Regions from separate parts of the [Pantoea] beijingensis genome, predicted to be linked through region 2. Evidence: predicted binding sites of a transcription regulator. Region 2 holds the regulator's gene; each other region holds the start of a gene.
What was found. Region 2 encodes PurR, which represses purine synthesis genes. Its sites were predicted from a motif close to CANGCAAACGTTTGCNTG; they were not measured.

Region 1 (4,589 bases), 1.0 Mb from region 2:
TAACATTGGTGTTTGCCCTACACCTGCGGAAATTAACGTAACTGGCGTTTCTGGCGTTACCACCATAAAGAAATCGCCTGCAGGCGCTGAAAGCTGAATGTTATCACCGGCTTTTGCCATATTATGCAGCCAGCCTGAGACGATTCCCTGTGGCTCGCGCTTTACGGCGATACGATAGTCACGGCGATTGGGGGAGCGTGTAAGTGAATATTGGCGGTTTTGCTGATTCTCTATGCTGGCGTTGTTAAGCGTAATGCCAAGGTACTGCCCGGGCTGGTAGTCGGCAACGGGCTGATTATCAACGGGTGTAAGAATGAAGCTACTAATTAATGTGCTTTGCGGTGTAATTTCACTGATACGGAATGTGCGAGTTCCTCGCCAGCCGCCCGGTTTGCATTCAGACGCTTGATAAATGGCTTCTTCGCGTTGAATAAAAACGTTAGCTAACACGTCATAGGCTTTTCCCCAGGCGCTCAGAACGTCCTTACCCGGGTTCAGTAACTCTTCAATCGTGGCCAGCAAATGTCGACCAACAATTTGATATTGCTCAGGTTGTATATTCAGACTGGAATGTTTTTGTGCGATACGTTCGACTGCCGGCAAAATGGTGGGCAGATCGTCAATATGGGTCGCATATGCACACAGCGCGTCGAATAGCGCTTCACGCTGATTGCCATTACGCTGGTTACTCATATTGAACACGTTTTTCAGCTCAGGGTTGTGGCGAAACATACGTTGATAAAAATGCGCGGTAAGTTTAGGTCCGGTGGCAACGATAGCAGGAATAGTTGATTTAACCATCGCGATAGTTGAGTCATCTGGCATGGCAATGTTCCTCATAGATGCATATAAGATGTATTTTATATGCATGTTATAGCGCGAAGGTAAACGCTGTAAATGACCTTGTCAGAAAAAAGGGTATTGTTACAGCGTAAGCCACATCACAAAACGTGAAGAAATCGCATCTGCTGAATGAATAACTATCGTGATGCAAGGGGTTGTAAAAAATGTATTGAACCCTTGCCAGTTCTGAAGCCAATCGTTTGCGTAAAAAGCGGGTATTGCGGCTATCCAACACCAACTAAAACAGTTTAAACTGTGGGCCTTCGCCCGAAAGGGCCATTCACTGCCGTTTTGTTAAGTTAGCTGAGTCAGGAGATGCGGATGTTAAAGCGTGATATGAACATAGCCGATTATGATGCCGAGTTGTGGCAGGCGATGGAGCAAGAAAAAGTGCGTCAGGAAGAGCACATTGAACTGATTGCTTCTGAAAACTACACCAGCCCGCGCGTCATGCAGGCGCAAGGCTCTCAGCTGACGAATAAATATGCCGAAGGCTATCCAGGAAAACGCTATTATGGCGGCTGCGAATACGTCGATATCGTTGAGCAACTGGCTATCGACCGTGCAAAGGCGCTGTTTGGTGCAGATTATGCCAATGTACAGCCGCACTCTGGTTCTCAGGCGAACTTTGCCGTTTATACAGCCCTGCTGCAGCCAGGAGATACCATCCTGGGGATGAACCTGGCCCATGGTGGTCACCTGACGCATGGCTCCCCGGTTAACCTGTCCGGTAAATTGTATAACGTCGTGCCTTACGGCATTGATGAAACCGGTAAAATTGATTACGAAGAGCTGGCAGCTCAGGCTCAGAAGCACAAACCGAAGATGATCATTGGTGGTTTTTCCGCATATTCTGGCGTGTGTGATTGGGCTAAAATGCGCGAAATTGCTGACAGCATCGATGCCTGGCTGTTCGTTGATATGGCGCATGTCGCAGGTCTTATCGCTGCTGGCGTTTACCCTAACCCAGTGCCGCATGCGCATATCGTTACCACCACTACGCATAAAACACTGGCTGGTCCACGTGGCGGTCTGATCCTGGCGAAAGGCGGTGATGAAGAGCTTTATAAAAAACTGAACTCTGCTGTGTTCCCCGGAGGGCAGGGTGGCCCACTGATGCACGTTATCGCCGGTAAAGCGGTGGCGCTAAAAGAGGCGATGGAGCCTGAATTTACCGCGTATCAGCAGCAGGTGGCTAAGAACGCCAAAGCGATGGTTGAGGTGTTCCTGGCACGCGGATACAACGTCGTTTCTGGCGGGACGCATAATCACCTGTTCTTGTTGGACCTGGTGGATAAAAATCTGACGGGTAAAGAAGCTGACGCTGCGCTGGGGCGTGCCAATATCACCGTTAATAAAAACAGCGTGCCTAACGATCCGAAAAGCCCGTTTGTCACTTCCGGTATCCGTATCGGTTCTCCGGCGGTAACCCGTCGCGGCTTTAAAGAAGCGGAAGTCCGTGAGCTGGCAGGCTGGATGGCTGATGTGCTCGACAATATCAACGATGAAGGGACTATCGAACAAGTGAAGCAGAAAGTGTTGGCGATCTGCGCACGTTTCCCTGTCTATGCGTAAATAGAGCACCCGATGCCTGCCGCATTGCGCGGGAGGCATCTATTTTCTCTCCCGGTAATTCTCTCCCCGGCAATATTTGTTCTCAATTATGCTTCCAGCAACGTGCGAATACGCTGCTGCTGATAATGACTCAGCGGGAGTTCCGCATGGATCAGCGGAGGAGAGTAGAGCGGCAACGGAGTTGCATAAGGCGTAATCACCAGAGCAATCCCCTTAGATGCCCCACGCTGTTGAAAATCAAACATATCCAGATATTTGATATTGAGTGGCAATAACGTAAGTTCTCGTAACTGTTGCTCAATTTCCAGCTCCAGTTCTTTATCACTTCCGGTTAATAGCAACACCTGTTTCTCTTGAAGATCGCTTTCCTGCATCAACCAGGCACCAAAAATCACGGTAATGAGTCCCAGCTCCTGTTCTGAAAATCGGATGCTATACCCGGTTTCAAAATCCGCCAAAGCCTGACGCGTGGTTCGTAATAGCTTTGGGTACAGACGCGTCACCTCTTCACCCAAACTGCTATCGATACCGACAGCAAAATGACTGCGATCAAGTGCCTGAGCAAGGTGGGTATACAACTGATAGCTAAGCCCTTGTTCATCGCTAAAACGCATGCCGGATAGCGCCTGAAAACGCTGGATAAGTTGTTGTACCAGGCGCATCAGAAGCTGCTCATTCTCATGATGAATCTGTTCGGCATGTGGGGTGTGCATCATGCTGAATAACAGGGCGTAAAAATCAATTTCATTGGCATGAGGCGGTGGGTTCCGCCGCTTTTGCCAGTGTTTTACGATATCTGCTGCCGCTTCGCGTTCTGCTTTTATCGCCAGCCACTGCTGTTGCAGTGGCGTGAAGTCAGCCTGAGTCTGCTGGCAGAGTGAGAATTGCATAAACAATTGCAGGAACTGACGATCCCGCTCGTCGAAATTACGCTGTAAACGCTGGCTACAGTGCTGGATCAGTGCCTGGAGATTTTTATCGTCATAGAGAGCTTTCTCAACCTGATGCGCTTTTAATCTCTGGCGTAACGCGGGAGCAAAATGGCTTTTTATAAAATCCGGAGAAAGACGCAGCGCACGCCGCAGCCAGTGATGCAAGCACAGGCGCCGGTCCAGTTCCGCGCCGCTGAGCTGATAACTACCATCCTGCATTGGTCGGATATCAAGCTGATGATAGCGCTGGATTTCTTCACCTGCCTCGGCTATATCTTGCCGGGCGAGGTGACTGTCTACGCCATTGAGCTGGCAAAGTTTATCCAGTGTCAGCGAGGTATCGGGCAGGTACAGCGCTAATAGCAGATGGCAACGCCGCTGGGAACGGGAGAGGAGAGGTGCTGTCGTTGAAGCAGAACTCATCATTCGCGATTCCAGTAGGTCATAACAGAGCTAAGGATAGCTAAAAAAAAGAGCGGCGGCAGATAAAGCGGCGACTTTTGTTCAGGCATTTAAAGTCGGTCACAGAATTTTATTCAGGAAAGCGGATGATTCTTTTATCGTTACGTTATAACATTATAATTGGCCGGGCGGTTTGCGCACTTTTGCTGGCGATAGCCCCAGCTGTCTGCTCCCACCCCCATAGCTTTATTTCGCTAAAAACCACACTGGTAGCGGATGGCGACAAACTCAGCGGGTTGAAAATGGTGTGGACGATGGATGAAATTACCTCAGCCGATCTCTTTTACGATGCGGGCGATGCAAAACCTGATTCGGTGGTATGGAAAAAGCTGGCTGCAGAAGTCATGGCCAATGTGCTGGGACAGCACTATTTCACTGAGTTCTGGCACGATGGTAAGCCGGTAAAGTTTGATAATTTACCGCCGGAATATCATCTGGTGCGAAACGGACATAAAGCGGTACTGGAATTTATTTTACCCCTGGCGGAGGAACAACGGTTGAAAGGCCAAACATACCGTTTCTCAACGTTTGACCCAACCTATTTCGTCGATATGTTTTACGACGATGAGCATGCGCTGACAATGCCTGAAGCATTACATAACCAATGTAAAATGAACTTAAAAACGCCGAAACCTAACCCTTCAATGCAGGCATATGCGCTTTCACTGGATAAGGCCGATGCGCCAGCCGAGGATATCGATCTTGGACGCCAGTTCGCACAAACGGTAACGTTGATATGCCAGTAAATGCACTGATAACAAAACGCTCCCCCCTTCG
Region 2 (4,589 bases):
AATGAATAACGCTATCGCAATGACGAACAGGGCAACAAAAATAGCGCGCCAGCTAAAATGGTTCAAAAGCCATGCACCCAACAAGGGTGCCAGTGCTGGAGAAAGGGCGACCAGCGGCATAATCGTAGCAAAAACGCGATTTGCCTGAGTGCCGCTATAGCGATCAACAACCAGTGCTTGCCAGCTCACTGCGGCCGAACAAACACCTATCGCTTGAACAAAACGCAGCGCTAATAACAGTGGCGCGCTTTCAACCCACAACATGCCCGCGCAGCCGACCGCAAACAGGCTCAGGCCCATTAACAATACTGGCTTACGCCCAATACGGTCCGATAAGGGCCCCCACACCAACTGAGCACAGGCAAAACCGGCCAGAAATATACTCAGGCTGGCGCTAATAGCCCCCGGATTGGTCTGGAGATCTTGTTGCATGGCGCCAAAGGCGGGAAGGTACATATCGGTAGCAAGAAATCCCAGCATGCTCAGCACGGCCAGGTAAATAAGGAAACCTTTCGACTTGATCATTAAACAGCTCTTTTTATATAGCAGGTGATTTTAACGCGGCTGAGTGTAAACGCGTGCCATACACGTTGTGAAACGCTAATATTTGCGTCTTGTTATCAAAATAATTGAAGGCAAATTGTGTGGTCTGAACATTCCCTTGAAGTGGTCGACGCTGTAGCGCGCACCGGCAGTTTTAGTGCAGCAGCGAATGAGCTACACCGTGTACCTTCAGCGGTAAGCTATACCGTGCGTCAGTTGGAAGAGTGGCTGGCGGTTAGCCTTTTTGAGCGCCGTCACCGCGATGTTATTCTGACGGATGCTGGTCGTCTTTTTATTCATGAAGGGCGAGGTGTTATCAAAAAAATGCTTGCCACCCGCAGACAGTGCCAACAGGTCGCTAATGGTTGGCGGGGGCAGTTGAGTATTGCGGTCGACCGTATTGTTAAACCGCAACGAACCCGGCAGTTGGTCCTTGATTTTTACCGTTTTTTTCCAGATATGGAGTTGCACGTTTCGTCTGAAGTGTTCAATGGCGTGTGGGATGCGTTAGCGGATGGCCGCGTCGACGTCGCTATTGGCGCGACGCAGGCGATTCCCGTGGGTGGGCGATTTGCTTTTCGCGACATGGGGGCGGTGAACTGGCGCTGCGTTGTAAAAGCAGGACATCCGCTGACGCGGCATTCAGGTGCCGTTGAGGATGACCGGATACGAGAGTGGCCATCGTTGGTACTGGAAGACACTTCCCGTGCGTTACCAAAACGGACGACCTGGACGCTGGACAATCAGCGACGACTGGTTACGCCCGACTGGGAAACTGCTTTTGATTGTTTGCTGGCGGGATTCTGTGTGGGTATGGTGCCAGGGCATTTTGCCGCGCCGTTAATAGCATCTGGAGCACTAAGTGAATTATCGCTGCCGGAAAGCTTCCCTGACAGCCCTTGCTGCGTGAGTTGGGCTGAGCAGAGTATGTCGCCGGCATTAAGCTGGCTACTGGATTATCTGGGAAGCAGTGAAACGATGAATGAAGAGTGGCTACGCGAGTGATACCGGGCGTTGCCCGGACCTGCATTCACAAACTCTTAGCGGCGGTAATCTCTGAAAGGACCATCGATTACCGAACGACGTTCTATCAGAGAAGGATGGACTTCAATTGTCTGCGGCTCTTCGCGTTTACTGGTAATTCGGTCCAGTAGCATTTCAAAGGCAGTTTCACCAAGCTGCACCTTCGGCTGGTGAACGGTAGTTAGCGCAGGGGTGAAGTAGCGAGCGTTACGCACGTTATCATACCCGATCACCGAAATATCCTGCGGAACCCGCAGCCCCATCTCATCGGCGGCACAAATCGCGCCCATTGCCATAATATCACCGCCACAGAATATGGCAGTTGGTCGGTTCTTTTGCGATAAAATTTGCTGCATTGCACGGTATCCGGATTCAGGCTCAAAATCTCCCTGAACGATCCACTCCTCGCGGACGGTAATATTGGCTTCAGCCAGCGCCTTCAGGAATCCTGCGTGCCGACCGCCGCCGGTATTGCGCTCCAACTGGCCTGGAATGGCTCCGATGTCCCGATGTCCCCGGTCAATCAGATAGCGTCCTGCCAGATAACCTCCGGAAAAGGCGTTATCGACGACTGTGTCGGTAAAGTCGCCGCGTGACATTCCCCAATCCATAACGACCATCGGAATGTTGCGATTCTCTTCCAGCATCTTCAGCAAATCATCGGGATATTCTGAGCACATGACCAGCAGTCCATCCACGCGCTTTTGCGCCATCATGGAAAGATAGGCGCGCTGTTTCTGCAAGTTGTTATGCGCATTGCCTAAAATCAGCGTATAGCCTTTATCAAAACAGCAATTTTCTACAGCTTCGATAATTTCAGCAAAATAGGGCGCTTCACTAGAGGTTGCCAACAGTCCAATTGATTTGGTGTGATTAACCTTGAGGCTGCGTGCAACGGCACTAGGAGAATAGTGTAACGCTTTGATTGCTGCCCATACTGCTTCCCGCGTGTCTTCCGCGACAAAGCGTGTTTTGTTGATGACATGAGAAACCGTGGTGGTGGAGACTCCCGCACGCTTTGCCACATCTTTAATTGTTGCCATTAAAATGCTACCCCTGCGCTTATCATAATTTGTTGATAAGCTTGATGTTAAACGTTTGCGTCCGCATCACCATTACCGACGGCAGTCGTTTATTCATTGCTGTCTGAATGACGTCGGGAAGGTAATTGACGTCTTGAGATACGGCCAGTGATGCGACGTTGCAGTCGTTGCGCAACGAAAAAAAGGAATTCTATCAAGGCTGTGAACAGAAAACGAGATTTTTACCTGCCATGTCAGGAAAATCTGTTCACCGCTATTGGTTGTCGTCATAATTCATGTTGTGAGATAGGATGTCTCTGACATTCAGATCGTGTTGCCAGTTAGTTTATCGACAGAATCTTATTTAAGGAGGTGTAATATGTGTACTAACCTGAAGTTATCGCTGATGACCACCGTTGGCGCATTGCTGATGATTATTGCGTTTAGCCTGGTGGCGGTAATGCATTAATCACAGATGCATAAGTATGAGGAAGGGGGGAGACAACGGAAAATGCTGATGGCCTCTCTTTCTCTGGTTATTGCTCGATTCGGAAAGTTGCGCAACACTGGTGGACATTACTACTGCGGTTCAAGACGTAAGACACACCACGTTAACGGATAGTTTTGGGCGTCATCACGCGCCTGGCCCCTACATAATGTCGTTGCCAGTAATCATCGCCAAGCGCGCTTATCTGTATGTCTTTGCCGGTGCGCGGAGACTGGATAAACTTGCCGTTACCGAGATAAACTCCAACGTGATCCGCTGCCCCACGATTATTAATCCGAAAAAAGACTAAATCGCCTTTTTCCAACGCTTCGCGATTTATCGTTGCAGCGTCACGTAAGTGGTACATTTCATTAGCGGTGCGTGGAATTTTAAACTTCACCAGGTCTTTATAGGCATACCAGACTAAACCGCTGCAATCAAAACCGGTATGGGGCGATGTACCTCCCCAAAGATAGGGCTTCCCGAGCTGACCCATTAATTTATTCATCGCGGTTTCACGCGCTTTCTGATAGCGCACCCGGTGAGCGGTACTGAGAGTCAATGAGCCATTCTCTGTCAGAGTTGGTGCTTTGGATGCGATTTTGCGTTGTTTACCATAATGCCTTATCAGTGGCTTCTTACCGGAGATGACGTGGGGCGTGGCAACGGCTGCAGTTTGTAGCGAAGGCTTTTTCTTTAGCTTTACTTTCTGAATCGAGGCTGTACGTGCTTTTTTAGGCGACGTTTTAACCTGGCGTCTTTTGCGCCGCTCATCTTCACGCGGGCTGCTTTTATCCACTTTTTTATGCTGATTTGCGGTAACAGAAGCATGTGGCGATGCGTGCGCCATATTAAAGAACAACTGTGCAAATGCCAGCATAAAGAGTGTGATGAGTAAACGCATGATCCCGCAACAGGTTATGCTCTCGTCGCATCAGAGAGCGGCTTAATAAAATTCTGCCCAACAAAAGCAGCGCCGATGAAAGATTCTAATCTAATTGATTTATAAAAGGTAAGGTCTTTTTTGCTTAAAACGTGGATTAGCGCAATCCGGTTTATAAATAAACATTATCAGTCGCTTATCTCGCCACTATTATGACGAAATGTTACTACTTAAAAAACGGTCAACCGTGCATTCCGCCAGCCGGATTGTTAGCCGTTTACATTCTCGCGAAGGTAACAGCACGCGATAAAGATTTAAGATATAGCCTTATCTACCAGTGATTATTTGGGCACAGTTGTTATTCTAGTCTATGTTTTTGGCATAATGGGCTCAAACTGGGCAATTATGATGAAAATGTCGTTTTCAGGTGATGCCGAGTATCGCTACAATAAATAGACACGAAGTAACGTATTAAGGAAGGCAATTATGAGTACTGTTGAAAAAATTCAGCGCCAGATCGCAGAAAACCCAATCCTGCTTTACATGAAAGGCTCGCCAAAGCTGCCAAGCTGTGGGTTCTCTGCGCAGACGGTTCAGGCTCTCTCTGCCTGTGGCGAACGCTTTGCCTACG
Region 3 (4,589 bases), 1.3 Mb from region 2:
ATTGTCAGCACGTGACACAATTACCGGTGGCGGAATGGGATGTACCGCTTCCGGCGGTGATCACGCCTTCGACGATCTGGCAATGGTGAAAGCAGGATGCTGAATGAATAAAAAAGAGGAGCCGTATTTGCTCCTCTCTTGCCTATTCACCCATACGATCAGTACAGCAAACGCGCACGCGTTGTACCAGGAATCGCTTTCATCAGCTGCAACGCCTTGTCCGCGACCTCGTGAGAAGCATCGATATCGATAACCACATAGCCAATTTGCGGTGTAGTTTGCAGATACTGGGCCGCGATATTGATCCCTTGCTCGGCAAAAATTTGGTTAATTGCCGTCAGAACCCCGGGGCGATTTTCATGGATATGTAGCAGACGGCTTACATTATTGCCATGCATTGGCAGTGACGCCTCCGGGAAGTTCACCGCAGAGAGCGTAGAACCGTTATCCGAATACTTCGCCAGTTTGCCTGCCACCTCAATACCGATGTTTTCCTGCGCTTCCTGAGTCGACCCACCGATATGCGGCGTCAGAATCACGTTATCGAATTCACATAGCGGTGAACTGAAGGGATCGGTATTGGTTTCAGGCTCTACCGGGAACACGTCAATTGCCGCTCCGGCCAAATGCTTATTAGCTAACGCTTCGCACAACGCAGGAATATCCACAACGGTACCGCGTGCCGCATTGATAAGCAGTGCACCCGGCTTCATCAGCGCCAGTTCCTGAGCACCCATCATATTTTGCGTAGAGGCCGTTTCCGGCACATGCAAACTGACAATATCGCTCATATTAAGCAGATCAGAAAGGTGGCGAACCTGGGTGGCATTCCCCAGCGGGAGTTTATTTTCAATATCGTAGAAGAAAACGTGCATGCCAAGGCTTTCCGCCAGTACGCCAAGCTGCATACCGATATGCCCATAGCCAATGATACCGAGCTTTTTACCACGCGCTTCATAAGAACCGACTGCCAGCTTATTCCAGATACCGCGATGGGCCTTGGCGTTGGCTTCCGGAATGCCACGCAGCAGCAGTAACAGCTCGCCGATGACCAGTTCAGCAACAGATCGGGTATTGGAAAAAGGCGCATTGAAAACCGGGATCCCGCGCATGGCCGCCGCAGTCAGGTCAACCTGATTCGTTCCGATACAAAAACAGCCCACCGCAATCAGTTTATCTGCGGCAGCAAAAATATCTTCTGTCAGTTGCGTACGCGAACGGATGCCAATGAAATGCGCATCACGGATGGATTCTTTCAGTGACTCGCTGTCCAGCGCGCCCTTATGGAATTCGATGTTGGTATAGCCTGACGCACGCAAATTATCCAACGCGCTCTGGTGAACACCTTCCACCAGCAGGAATTTAATTTTGTCTTTCTCCAGTGATACCTTTGCCATTTCCCGACCTTATTTTGCAGACTTCAGATGTGACTCGCTTGCCCGGTATCTTTCACGATACTGCCGGCATTTCCCCGTATTCAACACAGACAATCGTTTGCCTGGAACATATGAGATAACCGCCTGGCTGCATCCCGGATACGAGCGGGTATAAGCCAGCCTTCTGCCAAAATATCAAAAATTACGCCCGCGGCAACACAAAGGATTGTTTTACTGCCTGCATATCGGCGTTATGACGCCAGGCATCACGGGAGAATATACCGGGGCAATCTCACTGCTCAGTACGATAGCGCATCAGGTCAAAGCTATGTGATATAAGTCACTAAATTTAACCTGATGCAGAAAAGATATTTTTTATCGAAATTATTGTACCGGCCAGGCAATCAAATGGGAGATTCTCTCCGTCAAACGCCAACTGCGTCAGAGCGATAAAATTCCCTGATAACAGTTAGCCGCGATAAACCTTAACGCCGGACGCAGTACCAATGAGTGCAACATCTGCAGCACGATTAGCAAACAACCCAACAGTAACAACACCTGCGAGAGCATTGATCGCTTTTTCTAACGCGATCGGTTCCATAATCTGTAAGTTATACACATCCAGAATGATGTTACCGTTATCGGTTACTACATTTTGTCGGTATTCAGGTCGTCCACCCAGCTTAACTAATTCCCTTGCAACATAGCTGCGAGCCATCGGGATCACCTCAACAGGTAGAGGAAAACGTCCCAAAATATCAACACGCTTAGACTCGTCAGCGATACAGATGAACGTATCCGCCACCGCCGCGATAATTTTTTCCCGTGTAAGCGCCGCACCGCCCCCCTTGATCATTTCCATCTGATGGTTAATTTCATCGGCGCCATCAACATAAATCGATAATGCATCAATCTCATTCAGATCAAACACCTGAATGCCCAGATGCTTCAGCTTCGCCGTGGAATCTTCCGAGCTGGAAACCGCACCTTCAATCTGATGCTTTATCGATCCCAACGCATCGATAAAATGAGCGGCGGTAGACCCCGTCCCAACGCCCACAACCGTACCGGGCTTCACATAATCCAGAGCCGCCCATCCAACCGCTTTTTTAAGTTCATCCTGCGTCATGGTATTTTTAAACCTGTTCTGCACGTAAGTGTGGTTAGTATATACCCTAAATAATTCAAGTTGCAGGTTCATCATCCTTCAGGATCTGGGCCGGAATAAACGACTGACGTGGCCAGATGCGCGATTAGCGCGCCATATTTAGCTAAACACTCTTCTGAAAAGTCGGTTTGTGTGAAAATACGCTTCGCGTCAGCCATCGGCCCGCGCCGATGCAACTTCAACTTTTTAAGGTATAGTGCAGACACCATCGCTGAAGGAGGATATAAAAACTAATGAAACGCCCGGATTATCGAACGCTTCAGGCGCTGGATTCTGTGATTCGCGAACGCGGTTTTGAGCGTGCCGCGCAAAAGCTGTGTATTACCCAATCTGCCGTTTCACAGCGGATCAAACAGCTGGAAAATATGTTTGGCCAGCCCCTACTGGTTCGAACCGTACCGCCACGGCCAACCGAACAGGGACAGAAACTGCTGGCGTTACTACATCAGGTCGAGTTACTGGAAGAAGAGTGGCTGGGCGATGAGAACGGTGGGACTACGCCGCTACTGCTGTCGCTAGCGGTCAACGCCGACAGCCTTGCTACATGGCTGCTGCCTGCGCTAAAAACGGTCCTCACTGACTCGCCGGTACGGCTTAATCTCCAGGTTGAGGATGAAACCCGCACCCAGGAACGCCTGCGCCGTGGTGAAGTCGTTGGTGCGGTTAGTATTCAACCACAGCCGCTGCCAAGCTGCCTGGTTGATCGTTTAGGTGCACTGGACTATTTGTTTGTTGGTTCGAAAGACTTTGCTGACCGTTATTTCCCAAACGGGGTCACCCGCTCCGCGTTACTTAAAGCGCCAGCCGTTGCTTTCGACCACCTTGATGATATGCACCAGGCTTTTCTGCAGCAAAATTTTGACCTTTCTCCCGGTAGCGTCCCTTGCCATATCGTTAACTCTTCAGAGGCATTCGTGCAGCTGGCACGCCAGGGGTCAACCTGCTGTATGATCCCGCATTTGCAGATAGAAAAAGAGTTAGCCAGCGGCGAACTGATCGACCTGACACCAGGTCTGCTGCAGCGCCGCATGCTTTACTGGCATCGTTTTGCCCCGGAGAGCCGTCTGATGCGCAGAGTAACCGATGCCCTCTTAGCACATGGTCACCGCGTACTCCGCCAGGATACAGCATAAAAAAAGCCGGAAATTCCCGGCTTAAGCAAAAAGATAACGCAGGCGCCAATGCCCAAACAACTCGGGCTGGCGGGCTTGTGACGAAAAAATATTTTGTCAGCCGCCCGCTCTGGCAGCGTTATTGATTACGCTGGATTTCGAACACTACATCCACTTTATCGTCAAAATGGATGCTCTGTTTTTCATAGGTTTCAGCAGCAGATGCCATGGGCGCTGCATCAGCGGATTTATACATACGGGCAATCGGCATCGGTTGGTAGTTCGCTACGTGGTAGCGAATACTGTAAACCGGGCCCAGCTTCGCATTAAAACCTTCCGCCAGCACCGCAGCCTGCTGTGTTGCATTATCAATAGCCGCTTTACGCGCCTTATCTTTATAGGCATCCGGGTTGGCCACACCCAACTCAACAGAACCAATTTCATTCAAACCTGACTTGAGTGCGCCATCCAGCAGATCGTTTAATTTATCTAACTGACGCAGGGTAACCTCAACCTGGCGTACTGCACGGTAACCTTTAAGTATTGATTTCCCTTCTTTGGTGTAATCATACTCAGGCTGAGTGCGCAAATTGGCTGCATCGATATCTTTTTTCTCAATGCCATTTTTTTGCAGGAAGTCAAAATACTGAGCCACCCGCGTATCTGCCTGTTTTTTGGCTTCTGCTGCATCTTTTGACGAAACATTAACCTCAATAGACAGCGTCGCAATATCCGGCGTAGCATCAACGCTCGCCTGCCCGGACGTGACAACATGCGGCCCATTTGGCAACTCATCTGCCTGCGCAGCGAACGGTAATGCTGCGCTCCCCACTAATGCGGCTAAAGCCAGTGCTTTAAATTTCACCTGAGGTCCTCCTTGAAGACATATTAAGATTCTGTTTACTCTGAAAACAGCTACGGCAAATACAGCTC

Region 1: the regulator PurR is predicted to act here: its motif matches at 1,033-1,050, upstream of glyA (serine hydroxymethyltransferase).
Region 3: the regulator PurR is predicted to act here: its motif matches at 1,484-1,501, upstream of serA (phosphoglycerate dehydrogenase).

Annotation. Positions count from the first base shown of each region.
Region 1 covers NZ_CP071409.1:1,113,005-1,117,593, forward strand. Annotated here, with positions in the region: gene hmpA (NO-inducible flavohemoprotein) at 1-825, opposite strand, end outside; gene glyA (serine hydroxymethyltransferase) at 1,165-2,418, shown strand; gene csiE (stationary phase inducible protein CsiE) at 2,505-3,773, opposite strand; gene J1C60_RS05030 (DUF1007 family protein) at 3,899-4,558, shown strand; gene J1C60_RS05035 (nickel/cobalt transporter) at 4,549-4,589, shown strand, end outside.
Region 2 covers NZ_CP071409.1:2,148,625-2,153,213, reverse strand. Annotated here, with positions in the region: gene punC (purine nucleoside transporter PunC) at 1-525, opposite strand, end outside; gene punR (DNA-binding transcriptional activator PunR) at 643-1,548, shown strand; gene purR (HTH-type transcriptional repressor PurR) at 1,584-2,609, opposite strand; gene cydH (cytochrome bd-I oxidase subunit CydH) at 2,968-3,057, shown strand; gene J1C60_RS09650 (C40 family peptidase) at 3,200-3,979, opposite strand; gene J1C60_RS09645 (Grx4 family monothiol glutaredoxin) at 4,442-4,589, shown strand, end outside.
Region 3 covers NZ_CP071409.1:801,279-805,867, reverse strand. Annotated here, with positions in the region: gene J1C60_RS03680 (5-formyltetrahydrofolate cyclo-ligase) at 1-89, shown strand, start outside; gene serA (phosphoglycerate dehydrogenase) at 159-1,397, opposite strand; gene rpiA (ribose-5-phosphate isomerase RpiA) at 1,846-2,505, opposite strand; gene J1C60_RS03665 (LysR family transcriptional regulator ArgP) at 2,778-3,677, shown strand; gene J1C60_RS03660 (oxidative stress defense protein) at 3,796-4,521, opposite strand.